DNA from 2 places in the Agathobaculum hominis genome. Region 1 is predicted to be linked to the other one. Evidence: riboswitches for the same ligand, from Rfam matches in the RefSeq annotation. Region 1 holds a riboswitch; the other holds the start of a gene.
The links. A riboswitch is a leader RNA that binds a small molecule or an ion and turns the genes downstream of it on or off. The one in region 1 is predicted to bind thiamine pyrophosphate.
Positions count from the first base shown of each region.

Region 1 (4,391 bases):
AAGCATGCTGACATATCATCTGGACGCGCAGAGCGGCGTGCCGCTTTACGAGCAGCTTTACCGCGCGGTACGGGCGGACATCATGTCGGGAGCGCTCGCCGGCGGCACGCGCCTGCCGAGCAAGCGTCAGCTCGCGGCGAACCTGCGCATCAGCCAGATCACGGTCGAGACCGCCTACGGTCAGCTTGCCGCAGAGGGCTACATCGTTTCCGCGCCGAGACGCGGCTATTTCGTGCAGGAGCAGATCGCGCCGCCGCCGTCCGTTCATACGGAAACTGTGCACAGAACCGTGGGAAAATATCCGAGAAACGAGCGGTATGATTACGATTTCAAGACGAATATCGTAGATAACGGCTGCTTTCCGTTCTCGACCTGGGCGCATCTCTCGCGGCGCGTGCTGAGCGAATATTCCGCGCGCCTGCTCGAGGCGACCGATCCGCGCGGCGTGCTTCAGCTGCGGCAGGAGATTGCGCACTATCTGCATGATTTCCGCGGCATCGCGGTCTCGCCGGAGAATATCGTCGTGGGCGCGGGTCTGGAATATCTGATCGGCCTGCTCATTCAGCTGCTCGGTCACGGGCATGTGTATGCGGTCGAGAACCCGGGCTACCGCAAGCTCGCGCAGATCGTCACGCAGAACAGCGCCGCTCTGCGGCCGATCCCGCTCGACAAGAGCGGCCTGCGCGCCGATGTGCTCGCTGAAAGCGACGCCTCGGTCGTCTATCTCACGCCCTCCCATCATTTTCCGCTCGGCACGGTCATGCCGGTCGCGCGCCGTCTCGAGCTGCTGCGCTGGGCGGCGGGGAAGCCCGGACGCTACATCATTGAGGACGACTACGACAGCGAATTCCGCTATGCCTCGCGCCCGATCCCGGCGCTGCGCGAGCTCGACCGCGAGGGCCGCGTCATTTACGTCAACACCTTCTCGAAAAGCCTTGCGCCGGGCCTGCGCATCGGCTATCTCGTGCTGCCGGATGCGCTCATGGCGCGCTACCGCGAGCGTTTTTCGCTGTACGCCGCGACGGTCTCGAGCTTCGATCAGTTTACGCTTGCGGCGTTCATGCACTCCGGCGGCTTCGAGCGCCACATCAGCCGCAGCCGCAAGGTCTATCAGGCGCGGCGCGACGCGCTGATGGCGGCGATCGACCGCGAATTTACCGAGCTGCCGCACGAGATCTCGCGCTCCGAGGCCGGTCTGCACCTGCTGCTCCATATGCGCAACGGTATGCTGGAACGCGAACTTGTCGAGCGCGCGAAGACCGCGGGTGTGCGCGTTTATGCGCTTTCTGCATACTATATGCCGCCTGTGCGCCCGCCGCGCGCAACGCTCGTGCTCGGCTATGCCGGCATGACAGGAGAGCAGATCGACGAGGCGGCCGCGCGTCTGCGGAGAGCATGGACAAAGGAAATGTGATAAATTTTTCTTGACAAATCGCGCCGCGCGTCCTATACTGAACGTGCAAGCAAGGGTGCCGTGATGAGCGGCTGAGAGGGCGAGAGCCTAACCTTTTGAACCTGTTGGTTAGCACCATCGTAGGGAAGCTGTCGCATCAATCGAAATTCAATGCCCCGGTTTTACCGCAATGGTAGACCGGGGCATTTTTTGCTGCAAAAACATATGCAGCGCCATGGAAAGGAAGGATCATCATGAAGGTAAACGGAGAAGAGCGCTCGCTTCCGCAGGACGGCACGGTGCTGGGTCTGCTGCGCGAGCTGGGACACGACCCGCAGCGCGTTGCCGTCGAGAAAAACGGCAGCATCGTACCGCGGGCGGCCTTCGCGGAGGAAAAGCTGACCGATGCAGACCATCTCGAGGTCGTGTGCTTCGTGGGCGGCGGCTGATACGGCCGAAAGCAAAAACACCTATTTTCGCGCACGAAACAGGAGATAAAACATGATTTTGACTCAGCAGCAGCTGCATGACGCGCTCGTGGAGAGACACGGCGCGGAGATACAGAAAAAACTCGACGGCGCGACCGTCGGTATCGCAGGACTCGGCGGACTCGGTTCCAATCTCGCCGTGTTCCTCGCGCGTCTCGGCATCGGACATATGATCCTTGTGGATTTCGACGTCGTGGACATCACCAACCTCAACCGACAGCACTACACGATGAAGGATCTTGGCGTGCCGAAAACGCTTGCGCTCGTCGAGCAGCTCGAGGCCATCAATCCGTATCTGAACTACGAGACCTACACTGAGCGCGTGATCCCGGCGAACGTGAAGCGGCTGTTTTCTGAGTGCGACGTCATCGTTGAAGCGTTCGATAAGCCGGACCAGAAGGCGATGCTGATCGAAAACGTTCTTACGCAGCTGCCGGACAAGCCGCTCGTTTCGGGCAGCGGCATGGCAGGCTACGGCTCCGCGAACCTCATCCGCACGGAAAAGCGCTTCGGCCATTTGTACCTGTGCGGCGACGGAAAGAGCGACGTGGCGGACGGCCTCGGACTGATGGCGCCGCGCGTTGCGGTCTGCTCGGCGCACGAGGGCACGATGGTGCTGCGCCTGCTCATCGGCGAGACGGAAGCATAGAAAAAACCGCCCCGAAGGGCGGTCGAGTAAGTAAGATTTTATGTTTCGTCCTTCGGCAGGTCGGAGGCGCAGTGTGCGCACTTGACGGCTGCGATCGGGATTTCGGAGCAGCAGAACGGGCACTTTTTCGTGGTCGGTGCGGCGGGCGCTTCGGGCTTTTTTCCGATGGAGAGCAGCTTGTTGACCGCCTTGAGCAGACAGAACAGCACGAGCGCCATGATGAGGAAGTTGATGACCGAGGTCAGAAATGCGCCGTAGCGGAGCTCGATGCCGCCGAGACTGAGCACAAAACCGCTCAGATCCGTGCCGCCGGCGAGACCGAGAATCGGGTTGATGAGGTTTTCGGTCAGCGAAGTCACAATGGTCGTGAACGCACCGCCGATGATAACACCGATCGCCATGTCCATCACGTTGCCGCGCAGCGCGAAGGCCTTGAATTCTTCGAGAAACTTTTTCATTTTTTCACCCCGTTTTTTATAAGGCAATACCGGATAATTGAACAAGAGCGATTTGCGAGCAAATTTTGCGTACTGACGAGGCGCGGTTTTGCGGTAATACTTGATGTATTACCGTGAAATCGCAACAAAGTCAGGACACTAAATTTCCGCAAAGCGCCGCGGCTTTAATTGTGCGGTGCTGCCTTAAGCATAGTTTACACGCTTACCCCCACCGGGTCAAGATACAAAGGAGATTTTTACTATGACAGACAAGCTTATTCTCGGCGGACACGAGTTCACCAGCCGTTTCATCCTCGGTTCGGGCAAATATTCGCTCGACCTCATCAACGCTGCGGTGCAGAACGCCGGTGCGGAGATCATCACGCTCGCGCTGCGCCGCGCCAATCAGGGCGGCACGGCGAACATCCTCGACTACATCCCTGAGGGCGTGACCCTGCTGCCGAACACCTCGGGCGCACGCACCGCGGACGAGGCCGTCCGTATTGCCCGTCTGTCGCGCGAGTGCGGCTGCGGCGATTTCGTGAAGATCGAGATCATGCGCGACAGCAAGTACCTGCTCCCGGACAATCAGGAGACCATCCGCGCGACCGAGATCCTCGCGAAGGAGGGCTTTGTCGTCATGCCGTATATGTATCCCGATCTGTACGCGGCGCGCGATCTCGTGAATGCGGGCGCGGCCTGCATCATGCCGCTCGCGGCTCCGATCGGCACGAACAAGGGTCTCGCAACGCGCGATTTCATCAAGATCCTCATCGACGAGATCGATCTTCCGATCATCGTTGACGCCGGCATCGGCCGTCCGTCGCAGGCGTGCGAGGCGATGGAGATGGGCGCGGCGGCCATCATGGCGAACACCGCCATCGCGACCGCGGGCGACATCCCGGCAATGGCTGAGGCGTTCAAGAAGGCCATCGAGGCAGGCCGCGCGGCCTACCTTGCCGGTCTGGGCCGTGTACGCGAAACCGCGTCCGCTTCGTCTCCGCTGACCGGATTTTTACAGGACTGAAATCCTCGATTGAAACCACGCTTTCAATCGAAGAAGGATATGCCGGGCGATGCCCGGACATATCCAACAAGAAAATTTGCGCGTCGCTGCACGGCACACAAATTTTCTTCCTTGTATAAAAACGCAGGTACACGCCCCGCGTTTTTATGAAAATTGCGCTGCAATTTTCAATCAAATGCGCACTTTGTGCGAAGAATAGAAGGGTATTTGTCATGGAAAACGAAAAAACGGAGATCATCTCCGCAAAATATATCACCGCAGAAACCGACCACATGGCCTATCAGCCGGGCATGGACAACATCGGCTCGGAAATTCAGGATGAGGTCATCTCGCGCATGAACGCCTACGACGCGGATGCCTATACCGCGGCTGACGTTCTGCGGGCGCTCCGCAAGGA
Region 1 covers NZ_JACOPK010000001.1:140,533-144,923, forward strand. Annotated here, with positions in the region: gene pdxR (MocR-like pyridoxine biosynthesis transcription factor PdxR) at 5-1,414, shown strand; TPP riboswitch at 1,456-1,558, shown strand; gene thiS (sulfur carrier protein ThiS) at 1,648-1,842, shown strand; gene thiF (sulfur carrier protein ThiS adenylyltransferase ThiF) at 1,895-2,530, shown strand; gene mscL (large conductance mechanosensitive channel protein MscL) at 2,569-2,988, opposite strand; gene H8S02_RS00685 (thiazole synthase) at 3,230-3,994, shown strand; gene thiH (2-iminoacetate synthase ThiH) at 4,207-4,391, shown strand, end outside.

Region 2 (4,391 bases), on a different contig from region 1:
TTATTCCGACCGGTATCCGCGTCATGATCGAGGACGGCTGGGTGCTTCAGCTTTACCCGCGCTCGGGTCTGGGCTTCCGTCATCGCCTTCAGCTCGATAACACGGTCGGCGTCATCGACAGCGACTATTTCGAGGCAAAAAACGAGGGCCATATCCTGATCAAGATGACAAGCGATGATCTGAACGGCAAGATGCTGTCTGTACAGTCCGGCGATGCGTTCGCGCAGGGCATTTTTCTGCCCTACGGCATCACGGTAGACGATGACGCAGACGGTCAGCGTGAAGGCGGCTTCGGCTCGACCACCGGAAAATAAGTCAAAAGAACAGCAAGGGAAACCGCTCGAAAGGTGGTTTCCCTTTGTTATGCACATTTTTCCTTCTCCGCGCTTATACTGAAAGCAGGGGGGATGCGGAATGCTCTGCCGCGGTCAGGCTATCGGCCTTGCGGTGCTGTTCTTCGGCGCAGGCGTACTCATCGGCAGTCTGCTGCCGCCGTGCTGGACGGTACGGTTGCTGGCGGCGGCAGTCATTGCAGCGGGTCTGCTCCTGTGTCAAAGCCTGTGAGAAGGGAGGAGAGCATGATGAAAGTTGCTGTCTGGAAGAGCCCGAAGTGTTTGTGCGGCATTCTCAGATACATTTTCCATATCAGATAATCTCAAAAGGCCGGATCAAACCGGCCTTTTGAGGCTGCCGAAAACATCGCATTTCAACTGGTCAAGAAAAAGTTTGCCATGCCGTTATATTTATGCTATAATATGTCTGCAAATAAAAAGGGAATGAAGTTCTCCCGCGGCGCATGCCGAAACCGCAGTTACTGCTGATGACTTCTGTGATATTTCACAGGGGTATCAGCTTTTTTTATGCCCCCGGAAGGAGAAAAACTATGTTAACATCACTTGCTCTCGTTTTTCTTGCCGGACTGGCTGCCGCAGCAGTCTGTTCGGCAATCAAGCTGCCGCGTATCATCGGAATGCTCCTCGTCGGCATTGTTCTTGGCCCGCACATACTGAATGTACTCGACGACTCGATCCTGTCGATCTCGTCCGAGCTGCGGCAGATGGCGCTTATCATCATTCTGCTCAAGGCCGGTCTGTCGCTCAACCTGTCCGACCTCAGACAGGTTGGCCGTCCTGCCGTCCTGCTCTCGTGCCTGCCTGCGACCTGCGAACTCGCCGGATACATACTGCTCGCGCCGTATCTTCTCGGTGTCAACCGCATCGAGGCCGCTGTTATGGGGGCCGTACTCGCAGCTGTTTCTCCGGCCGTTGTCGTGCCGCGCATGGTCTTTCTTATGGAAAATCGATGGGGCACGGACAAGAGCATTCCCCAAATGCTGCTGGCCGGTGCATCATGTGACGACATCTACGTTATCGTACTGTTTACGACTTTCACTGGTATCGCGCAGGGAGGAAATGCGAGGGCGGCAGACTTTCTGAACATCCCGGTTTCGGTCCTGCTTGGTATCGCAGTCGGTGCAGCAGCCGGATATGCTCTGTCGAGATTCTTTGAAGCGGCATTTGCCCGCAACCACATGGTTCGCGGCAGCGTCAAAGTTATCATCGTGCTGAGCGTTTCCTTCCTGCTTGTGGCGCTCGAGACTGTTCTCAAGGGAAAGATCGCGCTGTCCGGCCTGCTCGCGGTCACGAGCATGGCGTGCATGCTTGCACGAAAAACGACCGGCGAAGTTCGCGCACGCCTCAGCGAAAAGTTCGGAAAGCTCTGGATTGCAGCGGAGCTCATTCTGTTTGTGCTCGTCGGTGCCGCAGTTGACATCAGATATGTATCCGAGACCGGTCTCGCAGCGGTTTTGATGGTGTTTGCAGCACTGATTTTCCGTGCAGCGGGTGTTGTACTCTGCCTCGCAGGCACGAAGCTCAGTCGACGCGAGCGCTTGTTCTGCGTCATTGCTTACCTGCCGAAGGCAACCGTACAGGCAGCGATCGGCTCTGTGCCGCTTGCGATGGGGCTGCCGTGCGGCAAGATCGTGCTGTCCGTGGCGGTGCTCGCGATTTTGATCACTGCGCCCCTCGGCGCACTCGGCATGGATGCAGCATACCGGAAACTGCTGAAATATGAAGGCTGAACAGCCATTTTCACGAGAAAAACAGAGCGAACACTGACAAATACTTGACAAACAGGGCGACACAGGTCTATACTGGACAGAGAAGCAAGGGTGCCGCAGGCTGCGGCTGAGAGGGAATACCCCCAACCTTTTGAACCTGTTGGTTAGAACCATCGTAGGGAGCTGTCGCATCGAAATTACAATGCCGCAGTTTTCGTCAGAGAATGAGGACTGCGGCATTTTTATGCAGGAACGGTATCCAGACTTGCGGTGCTGTTCCGGAAAAGAGGAGAATTCTATGAAAAAAGTGCTTACGATTGCCGGTTCGGACTGCTCGGGCGGCGCAGGTGTGCAGGCTGACCTCAAAACCATGGCGGCGCACGGCGTGTTCGGCATGAGCGTCATCGTGTCGGTCGTCGCAGAGAACACCGCGCGCGTTATCGACATTCAGGACATCAGTCCGAGGATGATCGAGGAACAGATCGATGCGGTGTTTGAGGACATCGCGCCGGATGCGGTCAAGATCGGCATGCTTTCCTCGCCGGAATGCATGAAGGCAGTCGCAGACAAGCTGCGCCAGTATCGCCCGGCGAATGTTGTCATCGACCCGGTCATGTTTGCCAAGAACGGTGATCCGCTGATGGACCCGAAGTCGGTCGGCGCGCTGATCGAGACCGTGTTGCCGTTTGCCGATGTGCTGACGCCGAATGTGCCCGAAGCACAGTATCTGGCAGGCATGGAGATCCATACGCCCGCAGATATGGAAACCGCAGCGCGCAAAATCGGCGCGCTCGGCTGTAAAAACGTACTGGTCAAGGGCGGAAAAAACATTCCTGGCGCCGTGGATGTGCTGTTCGATGGTGAGACCTGCCATCGTATCGAGATCGAGCAGATCGACAGTACCTCGACGCACGGCACGGGCTGCACGCTGTCCTCTGCCATCGCGTCCAACCTCGCACTCGGCAAAAGCGTGCCCGAGGCAGTCCGCCTTGCGAAGGAGTATGTCACCGATGCAATCCGTCACGCGCCCGGTCTCGGACACGGCTGCGGACCGCTCGACCATTTTTGCCGTATTTTTAACAGGAGTGAATCAAAATGAAAGAGAAAAACATCCGTAAACTGACCATCGCAGGCGTGCTTGTTGCTGTTGCCGTTGTCGGCAGCCTGTTTTCCATCCCAGTTTTCGGCGCGAAGTGCTCGCCCGTACAGCATATGGTAAACGTACTCGGTGCGGTCCTGCTCGGCCCCGGTTATGCGGTCGGCATGGCGTTTGCCGCAGCGCTCATCCGCAATCTCCTCGGTCTGGGCAGCCTGCTCGCTTTTCCGGGTTCCATGATCGGCGCGCTGCTGTGCGGCGTGGCATACAGGCTGTGCCCGAAGCTGCCTGCGGCATATGCAGGCGAGGTATTCGGCACCGGCATTCTGGGCGGCCTTGCGTCCTACCCGATCGCCGCTGTCCTCATGGGCAACACCAAGGCGGCGCTGTTCACCTTTGTACCGAGCTTCCTTATCTCGACTGCGGTCGGCGCGGCGATTTCTGTCCTCGTGCTGTCCGCGCTCAAGCGCACGCATGTGTTCAGCAGCCTTGAGGGGGCTCTGCGTTGATCGAAGAACTGAAAAAAGTGATTGAGAGAACGGTCTCGTGCCGTCCGATGACCCATTGCATCACCAATCCGGTGACAGTTAACGACTGCGCGAATATCATTCTCGCGGCCGGCGGAACGGCTATCATGGCGCAGGATGAGCGCGAGGTCGAGGAGATCACGGCGCACGCCTCCTCGCTCGTTCTCAACATGGGCGCGGTGCGCGCGCAGGAAGCCATGCTGCGCGCGGCAGGAACCGCAAAAAAGCTCGGCCATCCGGTCGTACTCGATCCGGTTGCCGCAGGCGCGAGCCATTTGCGTGGTGATATGTGCGCGAAGCTCCTCGCGGAAGGCCTTGTCTCAGTCATCCGCGGCAACGTGTCTGAAATCCGTGCGCTGGCCGGCGGAACGGGGCAGGAGAGCGGTGTAGAGGCCGACCTCAGCGACCGCATTGACGAGGACAATCTTGCGGAATCCGCAGCCTGGCTGCGCGATTTTGCGCATCGTACCGGCACGGTCGTGCTGCTGACCGGTGCGATGGACGTGATCACAGACGGAAAACGCACCGCAGTGCTGTGCGGCGGCAGCGAGCTGCTCCGCCGCATCACCGGGGCAGGGTGTATGCTCACCTCGCTTGCCGGCGTGTACTGCGGCGCTGCACCCGATAGATTATTTGAAGCCACAGTCACGGCATCGGAGGTGATGAAGCATTGCGGAGAAATCGCAGAGGCGCGTGTGCGTAAAGA
Region 2 covers NZ_JACOPK010000007.1:29,329-33,719, reverse strand. Annotated here, with positions in the region: gene H8S02_RS08455 (dCTP deaminase/dUTPase family protein) at 1-314, shown strand, start outside; gene H8S02_RS08450 (hypothetical protein) at 415-564, shown strand; fluoride riboswitch at 764-837, shown strand; gene H8S02_RS08445 (cation:proton antiporter) at 884-2,083, shown strand; TPP riboswitch at 2,160-2,261, shown strand; gene thiD (bifunctional hydroxymethylpyrimidine kinase/phosphomethylpyrimidine kinase) at 2,361-3,161, shown strand; gene thiW (energy coupling factor transporter S component ThiW) at 3,158-3,667, shown strand; gene thiM (hydroxyethylthiazole kinase) at 3,685-4,391, shown strand, end outside.
Region 2: it holds a riboswitch for thiamine pyrophosphate, as region 1 does, so the genes downstream of both, thiD (bifunctional hydroxymethylpyrimidine kinase/phosphomethylpyrimidine kinase) here and thiS (sulfur carrier protein ThiS) in region 1, are expected to answer to the same signal.